DNA from 3 places in the Pseudomonas baltica genome. Region 1 is predicted to be linked to each of the others. Evidence: predicted binding sites of a transcription regulator. Region 1 holds the regulator's gene; each other region holds the start of a gene.
The links. Region 1 encodes sigma-54, which starts transcription at its own class of promoters, with help from an activator protein. Its sites were predicted from a motif close to ANTGGCATNNANNTTGCTNT; they were not measured.

Region 1 (3,279 bases):
GATAAAGCACGTCGCACTGGATATGACGGCCGCGGACTTCATCGAGCAGCTCCGGGAAGCGGCTCAGATGGCTGGGCAGATTGCGGGCATCGATGGAGACGGCTACCAGTGGCTGGGCCAGTTCGGTATGGATCAGTGCGCGCTCCGCCAGCTCGGGCAGCAAGCCGGCCGGCAGATTATCGATGCAGTAGAAGCCGTTGTCTTCCAGTACATCCAGGGCTGTGCTCTTGCCGGAGCCGGAGCGACCGCTGACGATGATCAAACGCATGATTACTGACCGTTCTGGGCGTCCAACACGACTTGGTACAGGGCCTCGCTACTGCTGGCCTTGCGTAGGTTGTCACGAACTTCCTTTCGATCGAGCATGCTGGCGATCTGGCGGAGCAATTCGAGGTGTGCGTCGGTGGCAGCCTCGGGCACCAACAACACGAACAACAGATCCACCGGCTCGCCGTCGATTGCATCGAAATCTATGGCGTGTTGCAAATGGAGCAGGGCACTGATGGGCGCGTCACAACCCTTCAGGCGGCAATGGGGGATGGCGATACCGTTGCCAAAACCGGTCGAGCCGAGTTTTTCACGGGCAAGCAACGCTTCGTACACGGTCTGCTGAGGCAGCGCGGGCACCTGTTCAGCGATCAGATCGGCGATCTTTTCGATGGCGTTTTTTTTACTGCTCCCCAGCACGTTCACGAGGGAACGGCCAGGGGTCAGGATATTTTCAAGTCGGATCATGGGTTGGGGTATCAGCGAGCAGCAGCACCTTGAAGCTGGCTTAGCTGTTTTTCCTTATGCTTGAGCAATTGTCGGTCGAGCTTGTCGGTCAGCAGGTCGATGGCAGCGTACATGTCATCATGTTCGGCATTGGCAACGATATCCTTGGCGCCAGCGACGTGCAGGGTGGCTTCGATTTTCTGTTTCAGCTTCTCGACCTCCATGATCACCTGCACGTTGGTAATCTTGCCGACGTGCCGCTCAAGTTTGGCGAGTTTTTCGCCTACGTAGCTGCGCATGGGCTCGGTCACATCCAGTTGGTGTCCACTGATGTTGACTTGCATACCGCTTCTCCTTATTGCCAGTGCATAAAGAGACAGGCTGAAGGCCTGCCACTGGAACGCTGTGGCGCATCCAGGCGCTACATCAACCGCTTGCGTTCGCTGGAGGGAGCGATTCCCAAAGACTCGCGATACTTGGCGACGGTGCGACGTGCTACCTGGATGCCTTGTGCCTCCAGTAAACCAGCGATCTTGCTGTCGCTCAATGGCTTTTTCTGATTTTCCGCTGCGACCAGTTTCTTGATGATTGCCCGAATCGCCGTAGACGAGCATTCACCGCCTTCGGAGGTGCTGACATGGCTTGAAAAAAAGTATTTCAATTCATAGATGCCGCGGGGCGTGTGCATGTATTTCTGCGTGGTGACCCGTGAAATCGTCGATTCGTGCATGCCGACCGCTTCGGCGATATCGTGGAGGACCAGCGGCTTCATGGCCTCGTCGCCGTAGTCCAGGAAGCCGCGTTGGTGCTCGACGATCTGCGTGGCGACCTTCATCAGGGTCTCGTTGCGGCTCTGCAGGCTCTTGATGAACCAGCGGGCTTCCTGCAGCTGGTTACGCATGAAGGTATTGTCGGCGCTGGTATCGGCGCGGCGGACAAAGCCTGCGTACTGAGGGTTGACCCGCAGGCGCGGCACGCTTTCCTGGTTTAGCTCGACCAGCCAGCGCTCGTTGTCCTTGCGCACGATGACGTCAGGGACCACGTATTCGGGTTCGGAAGATTCGATCTGCGAGCCTGGGCGTGGGTTGAGGCTCTGGACCAGTTCGATGACCTGGCGCAGTTCGTCTTCCTTGAGCTTCATGCGGCGCATCAGCTGGCTGTAATCGCGGCTGCCGAGCATGTCGATGAAGTCAGTGACCAAGCGCTGCGCTTCCGCCAGCCAGCGAGTGCGCGGGGGCAACTGGCGCAATTGCAGTAGCAGGCATTCGCTGAGGTTGCGCGCGCCGATCCCGGACGGCTCGAATTGCTGGATGCGGTGGAGAACGGCTTCAACCTCGTCGAGCTCGATATCGAGCTCCGGGTCGAACGAGTCGCAGACTTCCTGCAAGGTCTCGTCCAGGTAGCCCTGGTTGTTGATGCAGTCGATCAGGGTCACGGCGATCAAACGATCGGTATCCGACATCGGCGCGAGGTTCAATTGCCAGAGCAAATGGCTCTGCAGGCTCTCGCCAGCCGAGGTACGGGTGGTGAAGTCCCACTCGTCATCGTCATTGCTGGGCAGGTTGCTGGCGCTGGTTTGGTAGATGTCTTCCCAGGCGGTATCGACCGGCAGCTCGTTGGGAATACGCTCTCCCCATTCGCCTTCTTCGAGGTTGTCGACGGTAGGGGCGCTGCTCTCGAACGTGGGCTCCTGGATGTCCGGCGTGGTTTTCTGCTCGATATTGTCCGCCAGCGGATCGCTGTTATCGAAGTCGTCACCTTCCTCCTGGCGTTCGAGCATAGGATTGGATTCCAGCGCTTCCTGGATTTCCTGTTGGAGATCCAGAGTCGATAGCTGGAGAAGGCGGATGGCCTGTTGCAACTGCGGTGTCATCGTCAGTTGCTGGCCCATTCTTAGGACGAGCGATGGTTTCATGGCTGGGGCTTAACACCTTATTCGCCGGCGCAGAGCGCCATCCACTACAAGGCGCCGAAGCGCCCGGCTTTATGTCGTAAGCAAATTATATGCCTGAAACCCGAGTGTTTGCCTAGAGCGTTTGTCCAATTTAAACCAAAAGGTTTGGAGGACCGCGGAAAACGCTCCGGGCGCGGGGACTTCTACAGGCGGAACTCGTGCCCGAGGTACACTTCCTTGACCAGCTCATTGGCCATGATAGCGGCTGCGTTGCCTTCGGCAATCAGTTGCCCATCGCTGACGATGTATGCGGTTTCGCAGATGTCCAGCGTCTCACGTACGTTGTGGTCGGTGATCAGAACGCCGATGCCCTTGGCCTTGAGGTGGTGGATGATCTGCTTGATGTCGCCGACCGAGATAGGGTCCACGCCCGCGAAGGGTTCGTCCAGCAGGATGAACTTGGGCGCCGTGGCCAGGGCCCGGGCAATCTCCACGCGGCGGCGTTCGCCGCCGGACAGACTCATGCCGAGGTTGTCACGGATGTGGGTAATGTGGAATTCCTGCAAGAGGCTTTCGAGTTCCTTGCGCCGGGCATCGCCGTCGAGCTCCTTGCGGGTCTCGAGGATGGCCATGATGTTGTCGGCGACCGAGAGCTTGCGAAAGATCGAAGC
Region 2 (3,279 bases), 1.4 Mb from region 1:
TCGAGCGGCTGGTCTTCCTGGGCATCGGGGTGGCGGATATCGATGACGACCTGGCCCGCCGTGATGTTGGCGACCTCTTCGACATCGATGTCCTGGCCCAACTCGTCGATCACATTATCGATCGACACCAGTCGGGCGCGCTCCAACGCCCGCTCCAGGATGGCCATGTCGAACTTCTGTTCTTCATGAACCACACGCGGCAGCTTGGCGTTGGTGGTGGGGTTGACCGAAATCACCCCACAATATTCCGGCATGTGCCGGGCGAAATCTGCAGTACCAATCTCGACCGCCTGGTCGATGATGTCCTGCTTGTGACTGGCCAGCAGCGGCCGCAACACCAGCATCTCGGTCGCCCGATCGATGGCAGAGAGGTTGGGCAGGGTCTGGCTCGACACCTGGGAAATCGCCTCTCCGGTCACCAGCGCATTGATCTGCAATTGCTCGGCGAAATGCGTGGCTGCGCGCAACATCATACGCTTGAGAATGACGCCCATGTGACTGTTGTCGACTTTTCCGAGAATTTCGCCGACGACTTCCTCGAAAGGAACGCTGATAAAGAGCACCCTATGGGAGCTGCCGTACTTCTTCCAGAGGAAGTGCGCGACCTCCATGACCCCCAATTCGTGGGCCCTGCCGCCCAGATTGAAGAAACAGAAGTGGGTCATCATGCCGCGGCGCATCATCTGATAGGCGGCCACGGTGGAATCGAAGCCGCCGGACATCAGCACCATGGTCTGCTCCAGCGCGCCCAGCGGAAAACCGCCGACGCTATTGTGCTGACCGTGGATGACGAACAGACGCTTGTCGCGAATTTCGAGGCGTACCACCACGTCGGGCTTTTTCAGATCGATACCGGCGGCCCCGCATTCACGGCGCAGCTGGCTGCCGACATGACGCTCGACATCCATCGAGGTGAAACTATGCTTGCCGGCACGCTTGCAGCGGATCGAAAAGATCTTGCCAGGCAGCTGGTCGCCGAAATGGGTCTTGCACTTGGCGACGATGTCGTCGAAATCGCCCAGCGGGTACTCGTTGACATGCAAAAAGTGCGCGATGCCCGGTGTGCAGCTCAGGCGCTCGGTAATTTCACGCAACACCTTCGGGTCTTCCACACGGGTCTCGACTTCGAGATTGTCCCAGACACCGTTGACCACCAGCTGTGGGTCCAGATCGCGGACAACCAGCCGGATGTTGCGCGCCAGCTGGCGAATGAATCGCTTGCGCACAGGCGGGCTTTTGATGGTGATCTCTGGGAAGACTTTTACGATTAGTTTCATGAAAACTGGGCGCGAAGGGTCGGTCTGAAAACAGGGGGGCGGATTATAGCGGAAATTGCTCAAGGTTTAACCAGATATCGTACAAACGGATTTCATCGCACCAAAATAGACCAATCGCAAATTAATGCGCACCATAAAGGTGCCCTGGACTGTATAAAAAACACCCTAAGTACCCTTAAACCTTGAATTTTGGCGTCAAAGCCCATCTCGGGGCACTGGCATGCAAATTGCTCTCTTGTGAGGCAGGTTGCCTTGGCGGACTATTCGCGCCCGGCATCACCAAAATTACAGGGCTAACCACTACCAGCCCTAATCCACCCCGGAGGACAACATGTCGAAGTCGGTTCAACTCATCAAAGATCATGACGTTAAGTGGATTGATCTGCGCTTCACTGACACTAAAGGCAAGCAGCAGCACGTCACCATGCCAGCGCGTGATGCACTGGATGACGACTTCTTCGAAGTCGGCAAGATGTTCGACGGCTCCTCCATTGCTGGCTGGAAAGGCATCGAAGCGTCCGACATGATCCTGCTGCCGGACGACGAAACTGCCGTTCTGGATCCGTTCACCGAAGAACCGACTCTGATCCTCGTCTGCGACGTTATCGAACCGTCGACCATGCAAGGCTACGACCGCGACCCGCGTGCAATCGCTCACCGCGCCGAAGCCTACCTGAAGACCACCGGTATTGGTGACACTGTATTCGTCGGCCCTGAACCAGAATTCTTCATCTTCGACGAAGTGAAATTCAAGTCCGACATCTCCGGCTCCATGTTCAAGATCTTCTCTGAACAAGCCGCCTGGATGACCGACGGCGACGTCGACGGCGGCAACAAAGGCCACCGTCCTGGCATCAAAGGCGGCTACTTCCCGCTGCCACCGGTCGACCACGACCACGAAATCCGTACTGCCATGTGCAACGCACTGGAAGAAATGGGCCAGTTCGTCGAAGTTCACCACCACGAAGTTGCGACCGCCGGCCAGAACGAAATCGGCGTGCGCTTCAACACCCTGGTGAAAAAAGCCGACGAAGTTCAAACCCTGAAGTACTGCGTGCACAACGTTGCCGACGCTTACGGCCGCACCGCTACCTTCATGCCCAAGCCTCTGTACGGCGATAACGGTTCGGGTATGCACGTTCACATGTCCATCTCCAAAGATGGCAAGAACACCTTCGCTGGCGAAGGCTATGCCGGCCTGTCCGACACCGCCCTGTTCTTCATCGGCGGCATCATCAAGCACGGTAAGGCACTGAACGGCTTCACCAACCCGGCTACCAACTCCTACAAGCGTCTGGTACCAGGTTTCGAAGCACCAGTGATGCTGGCCTACTCGGCTCGCAACCGTTCCGCTTCGATCCGCATTCCTTACGTCTCCAGCCCTAAAGGCCGTCGTATCGAAGCACGCTTCCCGGATCCGGCTGCCAACCCGTACCTGGCATTCGCAGCACTGCTGATGGCCGGCCTGGACGGTATCCAGAACAAGATCCACCCTGGCGATGCAGCCGACAAGAACCTGTATGACCTGCCGCCAGAAGAAGCAGCAGAGATCCCACAAGTTTGCGGCAGCCTGAAAGAAGCACTGGAAGAACTGGACAAAGGCCGCGCGTTCCTGACCAAGGGCGGCGTGTTCAGCGACGACTTCATCGATGCCTACATCGAGCTGAAGAGCGAAGAAGAAATCAAGGTCCGCACTTTCGTGCACCCTCTGGAATACGACCTGTACTACAGCGTCTAAACCCAGCTTGATTTGAAAAAGGCCACCTTCGGGTGGCTTTTTTTATGGGCGCCAGCCGCAAACATCCTGCACAAGTCTCGTGCCGATCAGGGCTTGCCGCTCTCCCGCCACTTGCCGACAATGCCCGCCCCCATACCAACAAGATCGAGCCCTGCCCATGCCCAGATTCCACATCCTGCCGCTGCTCCTGTGCGCCATCGCCGCCTGCACCCAAGCCAACGCGGCTCCGGCCCCGGCCAGCCTCGACCCGCTGATGCAGAGCAT
Region 3 (3,279 bases), 930 kb from region 1:
CGCGAACTTAAGCTTGTGCGGCGAGCGCAGGCCCTTGTAGCGATCCTCGATCAGCAGCGCCATCTGCACGCTGTCCTGCACGCCGTAACGGCACCAGGTGCTGCCCACGCAGGACTTCACCGTGCGCGTCGACTTGCCGTAGGCATGCCCGGTCTCGAAGCCCGCGGCGATCAGTTCGCTCCAGATGTCCGGCAGTTCGTGCAGCTGCGCGCCGAACAGGTCGATGCGCTGCCCCCCGGTAATCTTGGTGTAGAGGTCGTATTTCTTTGCCACCGCGCCAATGGCGATGAGCTTGTCCGGGGTGATCTCGCCTCCAGGAATGCGCGGCACTACCGAGTAGGTGCCGTTTTTCTGCATGTTGGCCATGAAGGTGTCGTTGGTGTCCTGCAGTGGTACCAGGGACGGGTCCATGATCGGCCGGTTCCAGCACGACGCCAGCACGTTGGCCACAGTGGGCTTGCAGATATCGCAGCCGACGTGACCCCGGCCGTGCTTGACGAGCATCTCGTCGAAACTGTGAATGCCCTCGACCCGGGCCAGCGCGTAAAGCTCTTGCCGGGTGTGGGCGAAGTGTTCACACAGGCTCTTGTCGACCGCCACGCCGCGGGCGATCAGTTCGTGTTCGAAGACTTGCTTGAGCAACGCCGCGCACCCGCCGCAGCCGGTGCAGGCCTTGGTCTGCGCCTTGAGTTGCCCCAGCTCGGCGCAGCCGTCGTCGATGGCCGTGCAGATCGCGCCCTTGGTGACGTTGTGGCAGGAGCAGACAGTGGCCGTGTCCGGCAACGCGTCGGCGCCCAGGCTCGGCGCGCCGGAGGCCAGCGGCAGGATCAGGCACGCGGGATCGGCTGGCAGCTTGATAGCGTTCTGCACGTATTGCAGCAAGGTGTCGTAGTAGCTGTTGTCACCCACCAGCACGGCGCCAATGACTTTCTTGCCCTCGGCATCCACCACCAGGCGCCGGTAGCTGGCGTTGGCCTCGTCGATGAAACGATAGCTCCTGGCACCCGGCGTGGCGGCGTGGGCGTCGCCGATGGAGCCGACGTCGACCCCCAGCAGCTTGAGCTTGGTAGACATGTCGGCACCGGCGAAGGTCGCGTGCTGCTCCCCGGCCAGGGTGCTGGCGACATTGCGCGCCATGCTGTAGCCCGGCGCGACCAGGCCGAAGACGCTGCCATTCCATGAAGCACATTCGCCGATGGCGAAGATCCGCGCATCGCTGCTGCGGCAGTGCGCGTCGATCACCACGCCACCGCGCGCCGCGATCTCCAGGCCACTGCTGCGGCCCAGCGCATCCTGAGGGCGAATGCCGGCCGAGAACACGATCAGGTCGGTCTCGAGAAACTCGCCGCCGTCGAAATTCATCCGATAGCGATAGCCTTCACCCGCCACCACCGATTGCGTGGCGCGGGAGGTGTGCACACCGACGCCCAAGGCCTCGATCTGTGCACGCAAGGCGGCGCCGCCATCGCTGTCGAGTTGCACCGGCATCAAGCGCGGCGCGAACTCCACCACATGGGCTTCCAGGCCCAGGGACTTCAAGGCGTTGGCGGCCTCCAGGCCCAGCAGGCCGCCACCCACCACCACGCCGCGACGGGCGTTGGCCGCCGCCGCACGAATGCTGTCGAGGTCATCCAGGGTGCGGTAGACCAGTCGCGCGTTGCCCTCGGATCCGCTGATCGGTGGCACGAACGGGTAGGAACCGGTCGCCAGCACCAGGCGATCGTAGCCATAACGACCGAGTGCGGTGACCACTTCGCGGCGTTCGCGATCGATCTCGAGCACCGCCTCGCTCAGATGCAGATGCACGCCATGGCGGCCATACAGATCGGCTTCGCCCAGCGCCAGTGCCTCGGCATCGGAACCACTGAAATATTCGGACAGATGCACGCGGTCGTAAGCGCGCTGGCGCTCTTCGCCGAACACCCGTACGTCGAAGCGGCTCAGCGCCCCGCGCTCGATCAGTTGTTCGACGCAGTGGTGGCCGACCATGCCATTGCCGATGACGATCAGTCTTTCCCGCGGCTCGATGCTCAGTGGCGCATTCATGGCGACTCCTCGGTAAAAAAAAGGCAAAAAAAAAGCGCCTGGAGCCGTTAAGCTCCAGGCGCCTTTGCCTGGTATTCGATGGGGTTGTGCACTGGCCGAATGTGGTCGGCGAGTCAGTACCAGGGTGAAAGCAGCATCTGTGCCAATCTGAAAATTTGCGCTGCCAGTGGAGGCCTCTTCCTCGGCAGCCCCAGTCCCACAGGCATCGCGCGCGCCGTGTGGGGGCGGGCTCTGCTCGCGGAGCTGTTCTGTGACTTCACCCATCCTGCGCCACCGGAGTGCATCCCCCGGCGCAACGCCTCCTTTCAGTACACATCGCGCACATAACGCTTGGCGTTACTCAGACCCTGCACATACGCCTGCGCCTGCTCGCCGCTCATGCCACCGTGCTCGGCCACTACCTGCCTGAGCGCCGCATCGACGTCCCGGGCCATCGCACTCGCATCGCCACAGACGTAAAAGTGCCCGCCCTCCTCCAGCCACTGCCACAGCTGCGCGCCCTGCTCGAGCAGGCGTTGTTGCACATAGACCTTGGCCTGCTGATCGCGGGAAAACGCCGTGTCCAGACGCTGCAGATGCCCGTCGCGCTGCCACGCCTGCAGCTCGTCGCGATAATAGAAATCGCTGGCCTGGCGCTGCTCGCCGAACAGCAGCCAGTTCTTGCCCGGCGCGCCGGTGGCCTGGCGCTCCTGCAGGAAGGCGCGAAACGGCGCCACACCGGTGCCGGGGCCGACCATGATCATCGGCGCATGGGGATCGGCGGGCACACGAAAATGCGCCGAGCGTTGAGTGAAGATCGGCACCAACGTCTGCTGCGCGCGGTCAGCCAGAAAGCCCGAGCACACACCGCTGCGGGCGCGGTCGTTGCAGCGATAACGCACAGTCGAAACGGTCAGGTGCACCTCGTGGGGGGTGACCTTGGGGCTCGAACTGATGGAGTACAGGCGGGGCTGCAAGGGTTTGAGCAGGCCCAGCAGTTGCGTGGCATCGATATCCACCGGGAACTCGTGCAGCAGATCCACCAGTTGCCGGCCCCATAGCCAGTCCTTGAGCCGAGCCTTGTGCTCGGGCGCCAGCAGTTCGGTGAGCAGCGCGCTGTTGCTGTGTTCGGCCACGATGCGCAACCAGTCAGGGGTGATGCGGCAGATATCCAGATGCTTTTGCAGCGCCACGGCCAGCGCCATGTCGCCCTGATCCTTGAGGGTCACGGCCTGGCCGCTGTCCAGGCGCAGG

Region 2: glnA (glutamate--ammonia ligase) is a predicted target of sigma-54. The motif match lies at 1,492-1,511, and genes of this name have one in related genera.
Region 3: nirB (nitrite reductase large subunit NirB) is a predicted target of sigma-54. The motif match lies at 2,174-2,193, and genes of this name have one in related genera.

What each region holds. Positions count from the first base shown of each region.
Region 1 covers NZ_CP134771.1:2,512,318-2,515,596, reverse strand. Annotated here, with positions in the region: gene rapZ (RNase adapter RapZ) at 1-268, opposite strand, end outside; gene ptsN (PTS IIA-like nitrogen regulatory protein PtsN) at 271-735, opposite strand; gene hpf (ribosome hibernation-promoting factor, HPF/YfiA family) at 747-1,058, opposite strand; gene REH34_RS11105 (RNA polymerase factor sigma-54) at 1,136-2,629, opposite strand; gene lptB (LPS export ABC transporter ATP-binding protein) at 2,812-3,279, opposite strand, start outside.
Region 2 covers NZ_CP134771.1:3,916,389-3,919,667, reverse strand. Annotated here, with positions in the region: gene thiI (tRNA uracil 4-sulfurtransferase ThiI) at 1-1,277, opposite strand, end outside; gene glnA (glutamate--ammonia ligase) at 1,609-3,015, shown strand; gene REH34_RS17610 (chorismate mutase) at 3,173-3,279, shown strand, end outside.
Region 3 covers NZ_CP134771.1:1,584,736-1,588,014, forward strand. Annotated here, with positions in the region: gene nirB (nitrite reductase large subunit NirB) at 1-2,046, opposite strand, end outside; gene REH34_RS06965 (sulfite reductase subunit alpha) at 2,352-3,279, opposite strand, start outside.